2 regions of the Pedobacter suwonensis genome follow, and region 1 is predicted to be linked to the other one. Evidence: riboswitches for the same ligand, from Rfam matches in the RefSeq annotation. Region 1 holds a riboswitch; the other holds the start of a gene.

Region 1 (4,960 bases):
CTGTGCGTCATCAAACAGTTTCTTTGCTTCATCGCCGACATTTTTATCGTCGAAAATTTTAGGATAACTACCACGGAGCTCCCATGTATGGAAAAAAGGTGTCCAATCGATGTATGGAACCAATTCTTCCAGGGGATAATTATCGAAAACCCTGGTACCTGTAAATTCCGGAACCGGTAAATCGGGCTGAAAATCAATCTTAAATTTATTTGCTCGTGCTTCTTCTAAAGTTTTAAAGCGTTTATCTGAACGTTTATTTAAATGCGCTTCGCGTGCTTTATCATACTCCGCTTTGATGCCGGCGATATACTCATCTCTCGTTTCCGGATTCATCAAGGTACTGCAAACGGTAACACTTCTTGAAGCATCTAATACATGGATAGCTGGCCCTGAATAATTCGGCGCTACTTTTACTGCTGCGTGGATGCGTGAAGTGGTTGCGCCACCAATGATCAACGGGATGGTGAACCCCTCTCTTTCCATTTCTTTGGCAAAGTGAACCATTTCGTCCAGCGAAGGCGTAATCAAACCACTTAAACCAATAATATCAGCATTTATTTCTTTGGCTTTTTTGATGATATCCTGTGCCGGGACCATCACGCCCATATCAATAATTTCGAAGTTGTTACAGGCCAGTACCACGCCTACAATATTTTTACCGATATCGTGTACATCTCCTTTTACGGTGGCCATCAATACTTTTCCGGCCGAAGAATTCTGGTTCTGATCAGGATTGTTCAATTTTTCCTGCTCAATAAAAGGTAACAGGTAGGCCACTGCTTTTTTCATTACCCGGGCCGATTTTACCACCTGAGGCAAAAACATCTTTCCGGCACCAAATAAATCTCCCACAATATTCATCCCATCCATCAATGGCCCTTCAATAACCTGGATCGGACGGTCGTATTTCTGCCGGGCTTCTTCTACATCATCATCCAGGTATTCTACAATACCCTTAACCAGGGCATGTGATAATCTTTCTTCAACTGAACCTTTTCGCCAGCCTTCATCTTTAACTACTTCTTTACCTTTGGTTTTTACGGTATCGGCATATTCGACCAGGCGTTCGGTTGCATCTTCCCTGCGGTTTAACAGTACATCTTCTACCCTTTCTAACAATTCTGGTGGAATTTCCTGGTAAACCTCCAGCATACCGGCATTTACAATACCCATATCTAAACCTGCGCGGATGGCATGATAAAGGAAAGCCGAGTGCATGGCTTCTCTTACCACATTATTTCCCCTGAAAGAAAACGAAATATTAGAAACCCCTCCGCTTACCTTGGCGTAAGGCAGATTTTCTTTGATCCAACGGGTGGCATTGATAAAATCGACTGCATAATTATTATGTTCCTCCAGCCCGGTTGCCACAGTTAAAATATTAGGATCGAAGATGATATCTTCCGGCGAAAAACCAATTTCGTTTACCAGGATATCGTAACTGCGTTTACAGATTTCGATCCGGCGTTCATAATTATCGGCCTGCCCATGCTCATCAAATGCCATTACCACTACCGCTGCACCATATTGCATAATTTTACGGGCGCTTTCACGGAATTTATCTTCGCCTTCTTTTAAAGAAATGGAGTTAACAATCCCTTTCCCCTGCAGGCATTTTAAACCATTTTCAATCACCGACCATTTTGATGAATCGACCATAATCGGCAGTTTGGCGATATCTGGCTCTGAAGCAATGAGGTTCAGGAATTTGGTCATGGCGGCTTCCGAATCCAGCATTCCTTCGTCCATATTCACATCAATTATCTGTGCACCACCTTCAACCTGTTGCAAGGCAACGGCCAATGCAGCTTCATAATCGCCACCCAAAATCAGTTTAGAGAATTTTGGAGATCCGGTAATATTGGTACGCTCTCCAATGTTCACAAAAATGCTTTCTGGTGTAATGGTTACAGGCTCCAGCCCGCTTAAGCGCATGTATTGCGGAAGTTTCGGTAATTTTCTGGGTTTGGCTTTTCGTGCATTTTTAGCAATACAGCCAATATGCGCTGGTGTAGTACCGCAGCAGCCGCCAACAATATTTACAAAACCCGAGGCAATAAAATCATCAACCAGATGGGCCGTTTCGTGCGGTTGCTCATCGTAAGCACCAAATTCGTTGGGTAAACCTGCGTTTGGATAAGCTGAAACATAGCAGCCTGCCTTTGTAGCCAGCTCTTCAATATGCGGACGCATCTCTTTTGCACCCAAAGCGCAGTTAAAACCAATACTTAGCGGTTTTGCGTGCATTACAGAGTTTAAAAAAGCTTCGGCAGTTTGCCCGGAAAGTGTTCGTCCGGAAGCATCAGTAATGGTACCAGAAATCATGATTTCCAATTTACGCCCTATTACCTCTTCATATTTTTTAATGGCTACAATAGCCACTTTAGCATTTAAAGTATCAAAAATGGTTTCAATCAACAATACATCCGAACCACCATCTACCAAACCCCGCACCTGCTCATAATAAGCTTTTTCCAGCTCATCAAAATAAACCGCCCTAAAACCAGGATCGTTTACATTTGGCGACATGGAAAGGGTACGGTTTGTTGGGCCGATAGCACCGGCCACGAAACATTTACGATCAGGATTTGCTGCCATAAATTCATTTACAGCTTCTTTTGCCACCCTTGCACCTTCAAAACTCATTTCGTACGAAAGGTCTTCCATCTGATAATCAGCCATGGAAATGCGCTGTGTACTAAACGTATTGGTTTCGATAATATCGGCGCCGGACGCCAGGTACTCCAGGTGTATCGTTTTGATGATATCCGGACGCGTGATATTGAGCAAATCGTTATTGCCTTTCACGTCACAAGGATGGTTTTTAAATCGCTCTCCCCTGAAATCTTCTTCGCTTAAGTTATATCGCTGAATCATGGTACCCATTGCACCATCAATCACCAAAATACGTTTCTCTAATTCTTCTCTTATACCCATTTGTTGTTGTAAGATTTGAGATATGAGAGATTAGATATGAGAATGGATTAGACGTAATGTCTAAAATCTCAAATCTATTGTCTCAAGTCTCTAAAAGGCTTATTGAAAAAGTTGGTACGTGAATCGTAATCCTAAACTTATCTGTTTCCGCTATTTGCAGAATAGAATTTAGCACCTTGTAGGTTACAGGTTGCTAAGACTTCGTTGGGTCTAATCCCTCCGTCTTTCTTAATAAGCATACAAAAATGCAACAAAGCATGATCAATTCCAAAAATTATCGCTTTGCTGCCAAATAAAATTACAAAGGCCATGCAATTCTGCACGGCCTTAAGAATATTGTTTTGTTTTTGAGATTAGCTGTTTACTTTTCTTCCATATTTTTTATTATACCAAATTCCCATATAGCTCATCCAAATCCCACTGCCTGAACTTACTACAAAGACATTATCTGTTATAAAAATGGTAATCAGCATCTGAATACATACGCCAACTAACAGAAAGCCGGTAATCGCTAAAAACTTATCCATTATCTTCTGCTACCGAAAATGCGGAGTAAGAACAAGAAAATATTTAGAAAATCAAGATATAAGCGTAATGCTGCAACAATCGCCATTTTTTTTGATTCTACCTGAAGTACTTCTTCTCCACTTGCTTCAATACCTTGGCCAATCTGTTTAATTTTCTGAACATCGTATGCAGTTAATGCGGTAAAGATGGCAATACCGATAAATGCCATAAATAAACTAAACTGTTCGCTTTGAATAAACATATTCACCAAGCTTGCAATAACTAATCCGATTACCCCTACCATTAAAATAGGGCCGAATTTGCTCAAATCAATATTGGTGGTATAGCCCATAAAAGCCATAATACCGAAAATACCTGCGGCACCTGCGAAGCAGCTTACCACTGAGCCAGAGGTATAAGCCAGTAAAATAAAGCTTAAGCTTACTCCAGTTAGTACTGAATATAAAACAAAAACACCTACAAGCGCAGGATACGAAAGTTTACTTAAACCAAAACTCATTAATAAAACAAGTCCAAGTGGTGCGAACATGGCAATGTACCCGAAAATCGACATACCAACTTTACCGGTAGATGGATTAACGGTTAGCAGGTATTGCATAAACTGCTCATTTGTTCCAAATAAATAGGCCGCTACTGTTGATAAACTCAATGCCACAAACATCCATAAGAAAACATTGGCGAAGAATTTTTTAGAAACAGATCCTTCCTGAACGAAAACACTGTTGTTTTGATATTGATAATTTTGTTGTTCCATTTTAATTTTTGTATGTTAAATGATATAAAAATAAACATTTAGTTCAATCTTTTTGTCAGCAGTTCTTCAACTTTTTTAAAGAACTGTAAAGGTTTTAAGGTACGCCATGGCAGATTGTCAAACGCACCGCCAAAGTTAATGTAATAATCAATGCTGTTATCACGGAATTCGCTAATTACATGTTCCTGAAAATTCACCCCAACAATCCAGCCATCTTCTACTTCCTGAAACCATTCTTCATAATAACTATCGTCTGAAGCATGAAAATTCAGTACATTTTCACCTATCAGGATAAATTTATTTAGTCCTTCATCCATCATCATCTCCAAAATATCGCGTTTTAGCAACATAATGTCGTTATTAATGGCATCGTTCCACTCGCCTATAAACTCTATAATGGCATAACTGCGGTCATAGTCGGCATACAAAACCTTCATATATAAGGTATTAGAGCCAAACTCATCCCATTGCGGGTGTAGCAAAAAGTTATAGATCTGCTTATCAAAGTAAAGTTCTGAATACTCGGTGTTATAAAATGGCGAACGCTCATCTTCTGCCGAAATATAATCATCTCTCCACTGGTAATAAGGCTCAATTTCGTGCATACTTTTTTTAATTATTGAAAGGATTGAGTTTTGAATGAGTAAATGTTAAGATCATTTCTACATCACAGCACTTTTTCATTCAATCATTCCATCCTTCTCTCATTTTTTAGTGCCCTGCTTCTACAGCTTTACGTAC
Region 2 (4,960 bases), 2.4 Mb from region 1:
AAATAAATTTCCAAAAGAATCTCTTCTGTATGTTTTACGCCGTTTTCCGAATGATATTTTTTGTATTCATAACGGTAGTCGTACCTTAAGGCAGCAATATCAGAAAGCACGGCAGCACCAGTAGGGTGGCCGCCCGCACCTTTACCGTAGAAAAATTGTTTATCCGCAAAAGCCGCCTGAACAGCAACTGCATTGTATTCGTTTTCTACATTGTAGAGAAAATCATCTTTAGCTACGAGTTTAGGTAGTACATAAGTCACAACATCTTTTGTGTTTACTTTACGCGCCGTAGGAACTAATTTAATCTTAAAGTTTTTTTCGCGGGCATATTTAATATCATTGTTGGATAAATTCTGTATACCAATATTTAAAATAGCATCAGGATTAACAAATAAACCGTAAGCATGCGCTGTAGCAATCGCGAGTTTGTATTTTGGATCGTAGCCGCCCACGTCTAAGATCGGATCAGTTTCCGCAAAACCTAAATCCTGTGCTTCTTTTAATGCCGAATCGTAACTTTGGTTCTCATTGAATATCTTGGAAAGGATATAATTAGATGAGCCATTAAAAATTCCGCTCAAAGCATGAAACAATTCATTATCGTAATACTCTTCTAAATTCCTGATAATCGGAATACTGCCACAAACTGCACCTTCATACAATAGTGAAGTGCCGTGCTTTTGTTGTAAATCAACCAGCTCTTTTAAGTGTATGGCAATCATTTTTTTATTGGCAGAAACTACATTTTTACCGTTTTTTAATGCGGCCGTTACAATCTCATAGGCTGCATCGGCATCATTGATCAATTCTACAATGGTATTGATTTCCGTATTATTCAGTATCTCGTTACGATCAGTAGTAAACAGATCTTTATTAAGGGTACGCTTCTTCCTCGGATCTTTTATCGCAATTTTAATGATCTCAAGGTTTAAGTTCTGGCTTTGGATAATATCCAATAAACCTTGTCCTACTACACCGAAACCAAATAAACCGATTTTTAAATTCTTACTCATTATTGTTTTTATGATTACACAGATAGGTCGGTTACACCGATATAACTGTTCTTATTTTTGTATTTTTTTTTAAATTTTATTCCGGTATCCAGTTTTCTTACCTTCTACCTTTATACCCTCAACCCTCTACCTTTCTAAGCCGTATGCTGTAGTTTGATTATTTTCTTGTTACGGCTTTCTTTCATAAAGTTTCCGATTACATTGGTCAATACATTGGTTTCGATTAAAAAACCATCATGTCCGTAATCTGAGTGTAAGGCAATAAATTCTGCCCCGGCAATATGGTCGGCCAGGTATTTTTGCTCCGAAAGCGGGAACAAAACATCATTTTCTATTCCGATGACCAGGGTGTTCGCCTTAATTAATTTTAAGGCATCGCCAATACTTTTGCGGTTACGACCAACATTATGGCTGTCCATTGCTTTAGTTAAATAATAATAACTGTAAGCATTAAAGCGGTTGATCAGTTTTTCGCCCTGATAATTCTGATAAGAAGACGACCTGAAGTGGTCAGTTTTATCGTTAACACTTTCTACCTGTGTACTGCCATAAGCATCGTAGGTTCTATAGCTTAAAAGCGCAATGCTACGGGCAGTTTTTAAACCTTTGCTACCACCGTTTGGTTGGTTAGCGTAAAAAGTTCTATCGGTAGTAATGGCCAAACGCTGGCTTTCATTAAAAGCGATACCCCAGGGAGAATGTGCTGCATTAGTGGCAATTAAAATCAGGTTTTCAATTTTATTCGGGTCTGAAATACTCCATTCAACTGCTTGTTGTCCGCCCAAAGAACCACCTATTAACAACTTGATATAGTCTACGCCTAAATGCGAAGCCAATAACTGGTGTGCTGATACCAAATCGCGAATGGTAAACTGTGGAAAAGACAGGTAATATGGCAGGCCTGTTACCGGATTTGTACTCAAGGGGCTAGTGCTGCCATAATGAGACCCTAAAACATTGGCGCACACAATATAGTGTTCCGCAGGATTGAACAAAGCATTTTGCCCGAACAAACCTTCCCACCATTCAAAAACATCTGCATTGGCAGTAAGTGCATGGCAAACCCAGATAACGTTATCTTTAGCCGCATTTAGTTTCCCATAAGTTTGATAAGCAACCTGCAGGTTACGGATTTTTTTTCCGTTTTCTAATTTAAACTGTCTAGGATGATTATATATTGATGCTGTACTCATTGTTTTGTTGTATCGGAAGGTAAATGTGCTTAAGCTAATAAACTCTCGGTAGAAACTTGTGCGTTAATGGCTGCAAATGCCTGTTCGAAATCAGCTTTAATATCATCGATATGCTCAATACCAACTGAGACCCTTAAGGCGTTTGGTTTTACGCCCGCGGCCAGTTGTTCTTCTTCACTCAATTGCTGGTGTGTGGTGGCCGATGGCTGTATGATCAGCGTTTTGGCATCGCCCACGTTGGCTAGGTGCGAAACCAGTTTCAAATGATCAATAACCTGCGTGGCATTTTCCTTGCTTCCATTTAGTTCAAAAGACAGTACGGCCCCAAAACCATTGCTTAAATATTTCTTCGCAAGATTGTTGTATTTGCTACTTGCTAATCCGGGATATTGTACTTCTTTAACCAGCGGATGGTTTTCTAACCAGGTGGCCAGTTCAAGGGCATTATCAACATGGCGTTGTACGCGGAGCGATAGCGTTTCCATTCCTTGCAACAAAAGAAAAGAATTAAAAGGCGATAGGGCAGGCCCAAGATCTCTTAATCCTTCTACACGGGCACGAATGATAAACTGAATATTACCGAACGGCCCGCCAATGCCAAAAACATCACTAAAAACCAAACCATGGTAACCTGCTGAAGGCTCGGAGAACTGAGGGAATTTCCCGTTACCCCAGTTATAGTTTCCGCCGTCGACAATTACGCCGCCAATGCTTGTTCCATGACCACCGATCCATTTCGTTGCAGATTCTACCACAATGTTTGCTCCATGTTCTAATGGCTTAAATAAATAACCTCCTGCACCAAAAGTATTATCAACCACCAACGGGAGGTCATATTTTTTGGCAATAGCGGCAATCTTCTCAAAATCAGGTACACTAAAGGCTGGATTACCGATGGTTTCCAGATAGATGGCTTTGGTTTTATCGGTAATTTTAGCTTCAAATTCCTCAGGCACATCCGGATTGGCAAAATCTACATGGATACCTAAACGTTTAAAAGCCACTTTAAACTGGTTATATGTTCCGCCATAAATGTGAGAAGAAGAAACAATACCATCACCAGCCTCCAGTATATTATTTAAAGCGATGAATTGTGCAGCTTGTCCTGAGGCAACGGCCAGAGCAGCAACGCCACCTTCCAAAGCGGCAATACGTTTTTCAAAAACATCGTTGGTTGGATTCATGATCCTGGTGTAGATATTACCAAACTCCTTTAGAGCAAATAAATTGGCACCGTGTTCAGCACTATTGAACCCGTAAGACGTCGTTTGGTAAATGGGTACGGCTCTTGAACCTGTTGTTGGATCTATTTCCTGACCAGCGTGTAATTGTAAAGTTTCAAATTTATATGATGTTGACATAATTTCTGTTTTAATTTATGAATTGATAAGATAACTAACTTAGGGTAGTCCTAAAGCTTAAAAGGGCGTATCCCGGTTATCCGGGACCTTCCAGTTTGAGGGAAACAAAAAAGGAAGATTTTTAAATTACTGTATGCAACAGCGCATACAAGCCATAGCAAGCATATAACTGCAAGTAACAGAAATAGCAACTTGTTTTACCTTTTTAAGGTCTGCATTGGATTCGCTTAGCGATCGAAGATTTAATGTTTTCATCAGTTATAATTTATATCACCAAATAACACCATGTTATCTGGTCAGGAATTGGCACCTTCTCTTTCTGAGGGTTGCCAGTGGGTCATCGAGCCAGTCTCTCGCCACTTCTTTATAAATCAACCTATGAAGATTGACTTTTATTTAGCTTTCCGCCAAATAATATTTCAAATGTCAGGATTAATTTTTAATACACAAAATAAAATTTTGATTTTAAAATAAATAACTGATAACTAGTTACTTAATTTTATGTTACAATGCTAAAATCGAACTTTCGATGTGAAATTAGCGCTGAATATGCTAAGTTTGCGCTACCTATCTAAATATGATTATCATGAAAAACACAAGCATTTTAAGTTTAGGCCTACTATTCACGGTGATGTTTGTCAGCACTACCAATGCCCAGTTTGGAGGTTTGAAAGATAAATTATTAAAAATCGGAACCGCCCAGGGTGCCAAAGCCTTAGGGGTAGACAGGTTTCTGAAACAGCCCGCTGCAATAACCACCAGTTTTGAAGATGTAAACAGGGAAGGTGAAAAAATGCCCGACTTTATTACTTCGTTAAATTTAAAGGCACAACCATTGTATTTACTACCTAAAAATCCAGAGGGCGGATTTGTGCTTTGCGAGGGGCTTTATGAGATGACCAACAAAAGTTATTGTTTAAAGGCGGGAACATTTGCGCCGTCAAAAGGCGATGGTTATATGTTCGCTCCTGTACTGGGTCCTAAGGAAGGAATAGTGGTTGCGATATTGAAAAGCGCAGAAAAACATCCTGAGGTGGATCAACATGACATCCAGGCGCTGCTGTGGACCATTATTGCCAGAACAAAATTTGCTGATTTTAACGGACAGGTAAAATTAACCGCTGTAAAATTATTAACCCCGAGTCAGATTACACAATTGGAGGGAGGCGCCCTGGGTGTGTTACCTTTTGATGTAATGGAAAAGGCTAAAGACCAGTTGCCAGCGGGTGTAAAGGCAGTTTTTGAGGCAGAAAACAATATCAGACAGCTGGTAGCTTCCGGAAATTACACTTATGCTGATATGGAAAAATATGCGATTTTGGCGGGTATGGCCCCACCAAGAAGCGATGTGCCAAGCGGCATCTGGACCAAACATCCTGATGGTTATTACATA

Evidence for each region. Region 1 has a riboswitch for S-adenosylmethionine ahead of metH (methionine synthase). Riboswitches for the same ligand answer to the same signal wherever they lie in the genome.
Region 2: it holds a riboswitch for S-adenosylmethionine, as region 1 does, so the genes downstream of both, DV942_RS01245 (O-acetylhomoserine aminocarboxypropyltransferase/cysteine synthase family protein) here and metH (methionine synthase) in region 1, are expected to answer to the same signal.

What each region holds. Positions count from the first base shown of each region.
Region 1 covers NZ_CP031708.1:2,718,519-2,723,478, forward strand. The annotation lists gene metH (methionine synthase) at 1-2,937, opposite strand, end outside; SAM riboswitch class I at 3,072-3,175, opposite strand; gene DV942_RS11045 (Bax inhibitor-1/YccA family protein) at 3,464-4,219, opposite strand; gene DV942_RS11050 (hypothetical protein) at 4,258-4,824, opposite strand; gene murQ (N-acetylmuramic acid 6-phosphate etherase) at 4,931-4,960, opposite strand, start outside.
Region 2 covers NZ_CP031708.1:326,707-331,666, reverse strand. The annotation lists gene DV942_RS01255 (homoserine dehydrogenase) at 1-1,013, opposite strand, end outside; gene DV942_RS01250 (homoserine O-acetyltransferase family protein) at 1,148-2,206, opposite strand; gene DV942_RS01245 (O-acetylhomoserine aminocarboxypropyltransferase/cysteine synthase family protein) at 2,236-3,567, opposite strand; SAM riboswitch class I at 3,830-3,940, opposite strand; gene DV942_RS01240 (hypothetical protein) at 4,154-4,960, shown strand, end outside.